2 regions of the Thermosinus carboxydivorans Nor1 genome follow, and region 1 is predicted to be linked to the other one. Evidence: riboswitches for the same ligand, from Rfam matches in the RefSeq annotation. Region 1 holds a riboswitch; the other holds the start of a gene.
The links. A riboswitch is a leader RNA that binds a small molecule or an ion and turns the genes downstream of it on or off. The one in region 1 is predicted to bind thiamine pyrophosphate.
Positions count from the first base shown of each region.

Region 1 (5,268 bases):
CCAGCAAGTAATCGTCTTCGTAAAGTATTTCGACCGGTCCTTGCTCCGGCTGAACCCCGTAGGCACTATCACCGCTTATAAGGACCCGCAAAGTGTCATCCGCTTTTACCTTCTTCTGCAGGTAAACCGTTTTACCGTTGAGGAGGATGCCCTTGTGGCGGGTTAGTTTTTGGATTTGCCGCCCTGAGTACTGTAAGACCTGTTTTAAATAATTCTCAACCGTTAAGCCCGCATGTTCCCTGCTTACTTTGTACGTCTTGAATGATTTTGGTTTCAACCATTTTCCCTCCTGCCCATACCTGGCAAGCGACCGTTTCCCTCAGCATGCGGGGAAACGGTCGCTTGGTGTTTAATCAGGTATTCTTACAAGAAAGCGTAAGGTGGGACCGGTTTTTTGGGGCGGTTCTACCATTTCATAGCCGGCCTTCACTAATTCTTCCGGAACGGAAGTAAAACTTTGTGGGCAGTCGGCGAGAATTTCCACGACGGTTCCTTTCTCCAGCTTGCTAAGTGTTTCCAACGAAAACACTACGGGATAAGGTCAGGCCTCGCCGCGTAAGTCCAGTAAATATCTTTTATCTGGCATCTGGGGACCTCCTTAAAAGTATTCCTTTTTTTGATGTTTGATACCAATCAGCCCAGATATACAAGCTGAGGAGCATTATCAGCGTTAAGCCGATCGCTCCGGCCAATCCGAACTGCTTGGCCAAATCAATCCGTGGAAAGGGGGCAGCGAACAAAGGATATATGATTGGGTCCCAGGCAAGGGTAAGGAGCGTAGCGCCTATAATATTGCCCAGGCCTACGAACCAGAAGTGAATTTGCCCTTCCATTGCCCGGTACATCCAGCCTGTCTCACAGCCGCCGGCGATGACGATACCGATGCCAAACAAGAGACCGCCAAGGAGCGCACCCGGTCCGGCCCACCAGATAACATTCGGCTGCATGCCTTTGCTTAAAAATACGGCGGTAATCAGGGTTTGCACGGCGATTGCCCACACGAGAGCGTGAGCCGTGTTCGACCGACCGACCAGCCAAAGGTCACGGAAGGCGGAAGTAAAGCAGACTTGTCCTTTCTGAATGAGAAAGCCGAAGCAAAAGCCGAAAATGGACGCCAGTAGCAGCTTTTGCGGATAGGCGCCGGCGGCTTGGTTAACAAGGTAAAGGATAAATAAATAAAGCGAGGGCTAAGAAGCCGATATACGGCTGAAGACGATAGTATGCCTCATTTTCTTTGTTCTCACCGGCCTTGTGTACGGCTACCAGCTTAGGTTTTCCCGCCAGCCAGGGATGCATGCTAATTTTCAGGCCGAAATATGTTCCCATGATCGTGCCTAAGGTGAAAAGCCAGGTATGAAGCGAAAACTGGGGGATGCCGGTAAATAAGGCGGCTAAGTTGCAGCCCATGGCCATTCTGGTACCGAACCCGGCGATAATTCCGCCGATAAGCGCTTGGAGGATGCGTTTGCCGGTAGGAATTCTGATTTTAAAATTTTGCCCGAACAGGGCGCTGATAAAGGCGCCGACGAACATGCCGAGCACCAAAACGCCATCAATCCGGGTTAGCGGCGTGCCGGTAAAGTTGACCAATTTCAGGTAGCTGTAAGCAGTAGTATTAACGCCAATTAGCTGGAGAATATGTCCACCCCACCGGGTAAATTCGCCGGTTACCGCCCAAGCGATGCCGATAACCCCGAAATACAGCGCACTTAAAATGCCGAGCGCAATAATCGTCTGTTTTTGGTTCCAAAAACCGGTAATAATATTAGTATAATAGCGTTTTAGCAGCGAATTCATCCTGACGGCCCCTTTCATATAATATATTAAATCTATGACACTCATAAATTTTATTACAGTTTGCTGAAGTCGTCAAATCCCCCAAAATACCGCTTGCCAATCCCTGGAATTCATGCTACGATGGAGACAAAACAGAATATGTTTGGAGCTAGGGGAGCCGGGAGGCCGGCTGAGATACAGAACCGCTAATTTCTGTGACCCTTAAACCTGAACTGGGTAATGCCAGCGTAGGGAAGCTTAAACGATTGGTTTAAGGTCAGTAAAAGCGCATCCTTACGGGAGAGGCGCTTATTTTATTATGGGCGAGGTGGGCTAACCATGAAAAAAGCATTGACGATTGCCGGTTCGGATTCGTCCGGCGGTGCCGGTATCCAGGCCGATTTAAAGGCTTTTGCCGCCAACGGGGTTTTTGGCATGAGCGTTATTACGGCCGTAACGGCGCAAAATACCCAGGGTGTCTTTGCGGTTCAGGATATTGACCCGGCGGTTATCGCCAAACAGATCGAAGCCGTCTTTGAAGACATTGAAGTCGATGCGGTCAAAATTGGCATGGTTTCCCGGATTGAAACCATCGAGACGATTGCGGCCGGGCTCAAAAAGTACCGGGCCCGTAACGTTGTCGTCGACCCAGTGATGGTATCGAAAAGTGGGTATCATTTGCTCAACCCGGCGGCTGAGAGCAAACTGACCGCTTTGCTGTTGCCGCTGGCGACGGTAGTGACGCCCAATATTCCGGAAGCGGAAGTTATTACCGGCATGAAAATTACCAGTTTGCAGGATATGGAAGAAGCCGCCAAAATGATTCACTGCTTTGGGCCGCAAAATGTGTTGCTGAAAGGCGGCCACCGAACTGACGATGCCACCGACATTTTGTTTGACGGCAATACTTTTCGGTATTTTTCATCGCCGCGTATTGCCACCACGAATACTCATGGCACCGGCTGCACACTGTCGGCAGCCATTGCGGCCAACTTGGCCAGGGGGTATGCGGTGTACGACGCCGTAGCGCTGGCCAAGGAATATATCACTACCGCCATTGCGCACGCGCTAGCCATTGGCAAAGGCGTCGGCCCAACGCATCATTTTTATGATTTATATAAAAGAGCAGGGGTGTTTATTGATGAGTAACGGGCAAACTGACCTGTTGGCTAAAATCGCTGACATTCTTACCCGTGTAAAGCAGCAAAGACCGTTGGTCCACCATATCACCAACTATGTGACGGTTAATGATTGCGCCAATATCACGCTCGCGCTCGGCGCTTCGCCGGTTATGGCGAGCGATATTGCGGAAGTGGAGGAAATGGTTTCTCATGCCGCGGCGCTGGTGCTCAATATCGGTACATTGAGTTCTGAAGCGGTGACGGCGATGGTTGCCGCGGGCAAAAAGGCTAATAGCTTAGGGGTGCCGGTTATTTTCGATCCGGTGGGCGTAGGCGCCACCGCCTTGCGGACCGCAGCGGCCGAACAAATAATCCGCGAGGTGCGGCTGGCCGTTATCCGGGGCAATATGTCCGAGATTAAGGTATTAGCCGGTCTGAATACGGGCATAAAAGGAGTAGACTCAATCGCAGACGAGCAGGGCGGCGTACAGGCAGCCCAAAACCTTGCCAAGCAACTGGGGTGCACGGTGGCCATTACCGGTAAGACCGACATAGTGGTCCGCGGCGCCGACCTCTGTCTGATCAATAACGGGCACCCGCTGCTGACGGCGGTAACCGGCACGGGGTGTATGGCGACGTCCCTGATCGGGTGCTGCTGCGGCGCGACCGACGAATATTTTGCCGGGGCGGCGGCCGGTATTGCCGTTATGGGCATCGCCGGGGAACTAGCGCAGCGGGCCCTAAAACCCGAAGACGGGATCGGCACTTTCCGGATGCGCCTTTTTGATGCGGTGTTCACGATGACGCCGGCCATCATCCGTGAGTATGGCCGGATTGAATACCACGGCAGGGAGCGATAAGCGTGAGGCTGAAAAAACTGACGTTTACGGCCTTATTTATGGCTATTGGCGTTTTGTCCGCCCACGTGGTGTATATTCCGGTTGGTGTGGCCAAATGTTTTCCTGTCCAGCATGCCATCAACGTCTTATTAGCGGTGCTGCTGGGCACCCGCTATTCGGTCAGCGCCGCTTTCGGGATTTCGCTTTTGCGCAATATCCTTGGCACCGGTTCGCTCCTCGCCTTCCCCGGCAGCATGATCGGCGCGGCCCTGGCCGGAATTTTGTACCAAAGGACAGGGCATATCCTCGGTGCGGTGGTGGGCGAAGTCATCGGCACCGGCATCATCGGCGCCCTAGTGGCGTTCCCGGTGGCCAAATATCTTATTGGTTCTAAGGTTGGCGCGTTCTTCTTTGTTATTCCCTTTTTCGTTAGCACTGCTGGCGGTAGTATTATTGCCTATTTGTTGTACCATACGCCGGTAGTTAAATTTTTCCAAGAAAAACTGGGAAGCAGAGCGGCCTAGATAGGTGGTGTTGGCATGTTCCCAAAAAGCGGCTTGCTGCGCTGGTGGGGATGGTTGAAGGTGCTCAAAGATGATGCCGTAATCCTATATTTTGCCTGGAAACATCCCCAGACGCCTATTTTTATTAAAGGTATGCTTCTTACATTGCTTGTCTATGTCCTTAGCCCAGTGGACGTACTGCCTGATTACCTGCCGCTCTTTGGGATCGTTGATGACGCCGTATTAGTGCCGGCGGCAATACTTTACCTGACGAACCTTTTGCCGGGAGCAGTCCGGGCAGAATGTCAAAGGCAAAGTGAAAGCATGAAACGGCGGGCACTCCTGCTTCTCGGGGTGATTGTTCTGTTTGTAATCGGCTGGTTTACTCTAATCATCGTCGGGGTTAAATATTTGTTGTCGTTATAGTCCAAAAGCTGCCAGCCCGGCCGAAGAGCCGGAGCTGGCAGCTTTTTACTTATTCGTCGCGCCGATTGTGGTTGTTAATAACCTACTGCTTTTTGGCAGGCCTGTTGGTTTTCTGTTTGTGTCAATCTTTGACCAATGTAAAGGGCTAGATCAATTACCCGGCAGGAATAACCCCATTCGTTGTCGTACCAGGCTAAAATTTTGGCGGTCCGGTGGCCGACAATCATGGTGGAAAGCGCATCGACAATTGCCGAATGGCTGTTACCGAGGAAGTCAGCGGAGACAAGCGGTTCGTCGCAATACTCGATGATGCCTTTCATCGGACCGTTGGCCGCGCTGCACAGTGCATTATTGATATCTTCCACCGTAACATCGCAACTGAGTTCGACTACTAAGTCGGTTAGCGACACATTCGGAACCGGAACGCGAATTGCAATACCGTTCAACTTGCCTTTCAACTCGGGGATAACAAGGCCGATGGCTTTGGCGGCGCCGGTTGTCGTCGGAACGATTGATTGGACGCAGCTTCTGGCGCGGCGAGGATCTTTGTGGCTGTTATCAAGGCTGCGCTGGTCGGTAGTAAAGGCGTGAACGGTTGACATA
Region 1 covers NZ_AAWL01000007.1:15,390-20,657, forward strand. The annotation lists gene TCARDRAFT_RS06515 (RluA family pseudouridine synthase) at 1-277, opposite strand, end outside; gene TCARDRAFT_RS06520 (sulfurtransferase TusA family protein) at 350-529, opposite strand; gene TCARDRAFT_RS15480 (YeeE/YedE thiosulfate transporter family protein) at 576-1,169, opposite strand; gene TCARDRAFT_RS15485 (YeeE/YedE thiosulfate transporter family protein) at 1,153-1,797, opposite strand; TPP riboswitch at 1,938-2,048, shown strand; gene thiD (bifunctional hydroxymethylpyrimidine kinase/phosphomethylpyrimidine kinase) at 2,116-2,925, shown strand; gene thiM (hydroxyethylthiazole kinase) at 2,918-3,757, shown strand; gene thiW (energy coupling factor transporter S component ThiW) at 3,760-4,260, shown strand; gene TCARDRAFT_RS06545 (YkvA family protein) at 4,276-4,665, shown strand; gene gap (type I glyceraldehyde-3-phosphate dehydrogenase) at 4,740-5,268, opposite strand, start outside.

Region 2 (5,268 bases), on a different contig from region 1:
GCTTTGCAGGTGGAAACTGCCAAAGTTTTGGGCATTAGTACCGTGATTATGGCGGCCGTTCAGTCGGTGGGGGGATCGGTGGGGTGTTCGATTGCTCCGTCGAAGGTGCTTATCGGTACTGCTACGGTCGGACTTGACGGCCGTGAAAGCGAGGTTATGTACCGGACCATTCCATACTGTGCGGTAATAGCACTGCTTGTCGGCATTAATGCATGGCTGTTTGCCTACGTATTCTTTAGGAGCCTGCCTTAGGCGCAAAGGAGGAAAGGGGTATGACGGCAAATCCGACATCTGGCAGTGGTTCTAAGCCAGTGCCGTGGGGCAAAAAATACCGAACACCACTAATGAATACTGCTTTTTGGTTGTTCTGGATAGCGTTCCCACTTGCATACTTTGGCGGTGTCCAAAAAAACAGTTTTTTCATTACTTTATCATTGGTTCTGTTTTGTATTGCTTGTGTGATACCGTTGATTACTAAGAAATAGTGAAAGGGGATCCGTATTGCTCACGCACATACGGATCCCTGAATTTACAATTTTAGCAGGAGGGGTAACATGCGGCTATTACTGGTTGGTGGCGCGGGGGAAATCGGACGCTATCTAGCTGAGTATTACTTGCGTCTGGGGTATGAGGTGGTAATTTATGATCGTGCGGCCAACCCTCAGATGACGCGGGCAGGAATTACTTTAATTAAAGGTGAATTGGAAAATAAAGACCTTTTGCAGAATATTGTGCCTGGCTGTGATGTAGTAGTACATCTGGCGTGGAGTTTTGCTGATACTGCTGCGGTGCTTTTTCGCAGCGATCTTGGCGGACATATTAACCTCTTGGAAGTGGCCGCTACTGCCCGGGTTCGGCATTTCATTTACGCCAGTACGGCCGCTGTATATGGCAGTCCCCGTACTGAACCGGTAACTGAGGACCATCCCTGCTTGGTGCAGTTGGCGCGTAAACCGCTGTATGCTTTGGCGAAATTTACTGCCGAGCAGCTTTGTCATATTTATAGTGCCGAAAAAGGGTTGCCTGTTACCATTTTGCGCTTTTGGTGGGCTTTCGGTGAAACCATTGGCGGTAAGCATCTTCGCAATATCGTGCGGGCGGCGGCAAATAATGAACCGATCCAGCTTGTACCCGGTTCTGGTGGTTGTTTTGTCACGATGGAGGATTTGGCAGAAGCTATCATGCTGGCTGTGCGTAATGGCACCGCTAGCAGCGAGGTTTTCAATATTGGCAGTTTGTTTTTGTCGTGGTCGGAAATAGCGGCGATGATTATTGCTATTACCGGCTCTCGGTCGCCGCTAGTCGAAGTTGCCGGCAGTGAATGGTCGGGTCCGGCATTTTTGCAAGAAAGATGGGTGTTAAGTTGGGCTAAGGCAACGCATGCTCTGGGTTACCACCCCCGGCGTACCGAGGCTGCCATGCGGGATATGTTGCAGCAGGCGCTCGTTCGGTGTTGCCGTGAAGTGACGGGCACGTTTAATCCATAGTCTGTCGAGGAGGGGGGAGCAATGGCAATTATATCAGGGATTGTTTACTGCTGCCGCTATATTAAAAACGAATGGTTCTGTACAAGTGGTTTGCAGCTACCGTCATTGCATGAAGGCGTGACTATATTTTTAAGCGCCAGTATTGGTATCGGGACAATAACTTATCTGGCCATGGAATTTAGCGTACCGGTGTTGGTGGCATCTTTTGGCGCGTCGGCCTGTATTATTTTTTGTGTTCCTGCGGCGCCGTTCGCCCAACCCCGTAGCGTGATCGGCGGACACACCATTGCCGCTACGGTTGGGATTATTATGTATGTTGTATTGGGATCGACCTGGTATGCGGCAGCTTTCAGTGTCGGTGGGGCTATTGTCGCCATGCTTTATAGCCGGACGCTCCATCCGCCGGCGGCGGCTACTGCCCTTATTGCCGTGGTAACCGGACAAAGCGTTTGGTACCCGTTGTGTCCGGTCGCGTTGGGGTCAACGATCTTAGTGCTTGTGGGAAAGATGTTGAACAGGCTGATGCCGAAACTTATGGGGACAATAGTTTTTCCCCGCAAAGCTTGTGAATGATGAGGTGGCGACAAGCCAGCAGATTGAGCAATTGAGCATAGGTATTTTCAATCAGTGAGATACATATTGTGCTAGGGGGGCCGGAAAAGGCCGGCTGAGATATAGATCCGCTAAATCTATGACCCTGTAACCTGATCTGGGTAATGCCAGCGTAGGGAAAGCTCCGAAACTTGTGGTTTCGTGCAGCGCGTCCTTACGGGGGGCGCTTTTTTGGTTATTCAAATCGGCGATAACCATCTTGTCAACTGGATGCATAACAATTCTAACAGAAAGTAGGTATATTTTTATGAACGAAAGCAACACGTTGAAGTTTCGCCATTACTTGTTATTATGGTTCGGCGCTGCCGTTTCGGTGGCCGAAATTCTTGCCGGCGGGCTGCTGGTGCCGTTAGGCTTTACTACTGGCAGCACCGCTATCTTGCTGGGACATCTTATTGGGACCACGTTGTTAGTAATGGGAGGCATCATTGGCACGCGGGAACGTATTCCGGCGATTGAGTCTACTCGTATTTCCTTTGGCGCGTACGGATCGCTTCTTTTTGCCGGTTTGAATGTCTTACAGCTGATAGGCTGGACGGCTATTATGATTATTTCCGCCGCCAAGTCGGCCAACGAAATAACCAAAATGCTTTGGCAGTTTGATCAGCTCACTTTATGGTGTCTGGTCATTGGTGGCCTCATTTTTTTGTGGATTGTTCTCGGCCGGGAAGGTGGTTGGAAACTAATCAACATGGCAGCAGTATTGCTGTTATTTGGCCTGACAATTATGCTAAGTGCCATGGTCTTTAAGGATACAAATGTTTTTGCCAAGGCACCGGCGGGCGGGATGCTGTTTAGCGAAGGGGTAGAGCTAAGTGTTGTTATGCCGTTATCCTGGTTACCGCTTATTGCCGACTATACCCGCTTTGCGGACAATGCGAAAAAAGCTGCTTGGGGAAGTTGGCTCGGATATTTTTTTGGTAGCTGCTGGATGTATCTTATCGGCCTTGCTGCCGCGATCAGCACCGGTAAGGCCGATCCCGCCGACATAATGCTGGCCGCCAACCTGGGGCTTGCGGCCCTGGGAATTATTGTTTTGTCTACGGTTACTACTACTTTTATGGATGCTTATTCGGCCGGAGTGAGTTTTATCAACTTTCGACCCGGTCTTAACGAAAAACTGGTGGCGCTTGTGGTAACGGTTGTCGGCACTTTGTTGGCACTGGTAGCGGATATAGAACAATATGAAGCTTTCCTCCTGACGATCGGTTCGGTCTTTGCCCCGCTGTTCGCCATTGTGCTTACTGACTATTTCATTCTCAAAAACCGGGTGATTAATCCGCAATTACTGGTCAACTGGGGAGCATTAACCGTCTGGGCGGTAGGGGTAGCATTGTATTACTGGTTCCTTAAGCTTGACCTGGTATTGGGGGCGACTATCCCGGTAATGATTGTTACCGGTCTGCTCTATCGTGTGGCAAGTAGGTATATTGATAAATGGGTTTATTGCAAAAAAGCGCCTAATCCCTGTTGTGGATAAGTGGAAAATAGCAAGTTGGTTTACCAGGCAACCAACATAAAAGGAGTATGCCGATCAGCATCACGGTGCTGCCGACAGTGATGGCTGCTGTTAACGAACCGGTGGCACCCAGTAAATAGCCAGAAATGCTCACAAGGCCATTAACGTCATGATTTCCATTAATCGCTAGGGTGCGTGTCCGGCACGAAGCCATATGGCTCAAATGGTCTTGACTGGTTTTTGATACCATAGTAGAATAGACTTAGCCCCCCGGGGAGGGGGAGAAAGGGGTGTATCAATGACTTGGAAAATAAGCGATAAAGCGCTAAGTTTTATCAAAGAACAAGATGGCGTAGTTACTGTTAAAATGGAACAAAAAATGAGCTTTGGCTGAGGGGGTCCAAGGGTTACGACCTACCCGTCCGTGCGATTGGGGAAACCACAAGATCACGAAGCCGAAGAGTTTGTACGCGAAAATGTACGTGGCATTGAACTTTATATCCATAACTCCTTTGCTAGCATGGAAGGTTCGTGGGATCTGGAAATTGACTTAGAAGGGTTTTTGTTTGCCAAGAAGTTGGTGCTTAAAGGGCTGCCTCCCCAACGGAGTTGTTGCAGCTAATGAGGTGTTTAGAGCAGGGTGCTGTGCCTGCTCTTTTCTTTTTGCGTACTATGCTTTTGCCTACCCGGCGGTTATGTCACCAAAGGCGGAATTTTTAGGATGAATGCAGGAATATTCTGGCCAAGAGGCGTACTAATTTCATAGCAATTTTTTTAGGAGGCGATATAGTGGAATTAAAAGGCGTTTATCCGGCGATGGTAACGGCGCTCAACCCTGATGAAACAGTTGATAAGGAAGGTATGCGCAGAGTAGTCCGCTACTGTTTGGATGCTGGTGTTCACGGCGTGGTGGTTCTCGGTTCGACAGGTGAGTTTCCGGCCATGACGGAAACGATGCGGCAGGAAGCTATTGAAGTCACTCTTGACGAAGTGCGGGGACAGGTTCCTGTTTTGATTGGCTGCGGCGATACGAGCACGCAGAAGACTATCACCCAAGTTCGCGCCGCAGCACGGACAAAGGCGGATGCGGTATTGGTCGCGCTTCCTTACTATTATCCGTTGGATCAGGCAGGAGTGTACCGGCATTACAGCCTGGTGGCTGATGCTTCTGAATTGCCAGTAGTGGTTTATAATTTCCCGCAAATGACGAAAATCTCCATTGCTCCTGATACATTAGCCAAACTTGCCAGCCACCCCAATATTATTGGCGTCAAAGACAGCGCAGGCGACTTTGTTAATATGCAGCGTTATATCGAGGTCACAGCCGGTAGCGATTTTGCCGTTATGTCCGGTAATCCGGCGCTTGGTTTAGCCGCTTATATGCACGGTGCTAAGGGAGGTATTTATGCCGGTTGCAGTCTGGTGCCCAAGCTGTGTGCCGATGTTTATAAAGCCTTTGCCAGCGGTGATTTGGCGGAAGCGCTTCGCCTGCAAAAAATTGCGTCGCTTATTCCGCTCATGGGCGGGTTTGGCGCCAATGCCGCCGTTATTAAATTCGGGCTTAGCCGTCTAGGCATTTGTGGGCCTACGGTGTCGGCTCCGCTCGGCCTGGCAGGTGGTCCGGAAATTCACGACAAAATCCTGGCCTGGATGCGCAGATTGGGTCTTGAGGTATAACTTACGAAGAAGTAAGAAACCAGCGTCATATGA
Region 2 covers NZ_AAWL01000005.1:55,392-60,659, forward strand. The annotation lists gene TCARDRAFT_RS05195 (L-lactate permease) at 1-252, shown strand, start outside; gene TCARDRAFT_RS05200 (hypothetical protein) at 273-485, shown strand; gene TCARDRAFT_RS05205 (NAD-dependent epimerase/dehydratase family protein) at 555-1,487, shown strand; gene TCARDRAFT_RS05210 (HPP family protein) at 1,509-2,060, shown strand; TPP riboswitch at 2,124-2,236, shown strand; gene cytX (putative hydroxymethylpyrimidine transporter CytX) at 2,347-3,579, shown strand; gene TCARDRAFT_RS05225 (dihydrodipicolinate synthase family protein) at 4,348-5,235, shown strand.
Region 2: it holds a riboswitch for thiamine pyrophosphate, as region 1 does, so the genes downstream of both, cytX (putative hydroxymethylpyrimidine transporter CytX) here and thiD (bifunctional hydroxymethylpyrimidine kinase/phosphomethylpyrimidine kinase) in region 1, are expected to answer to the same signal.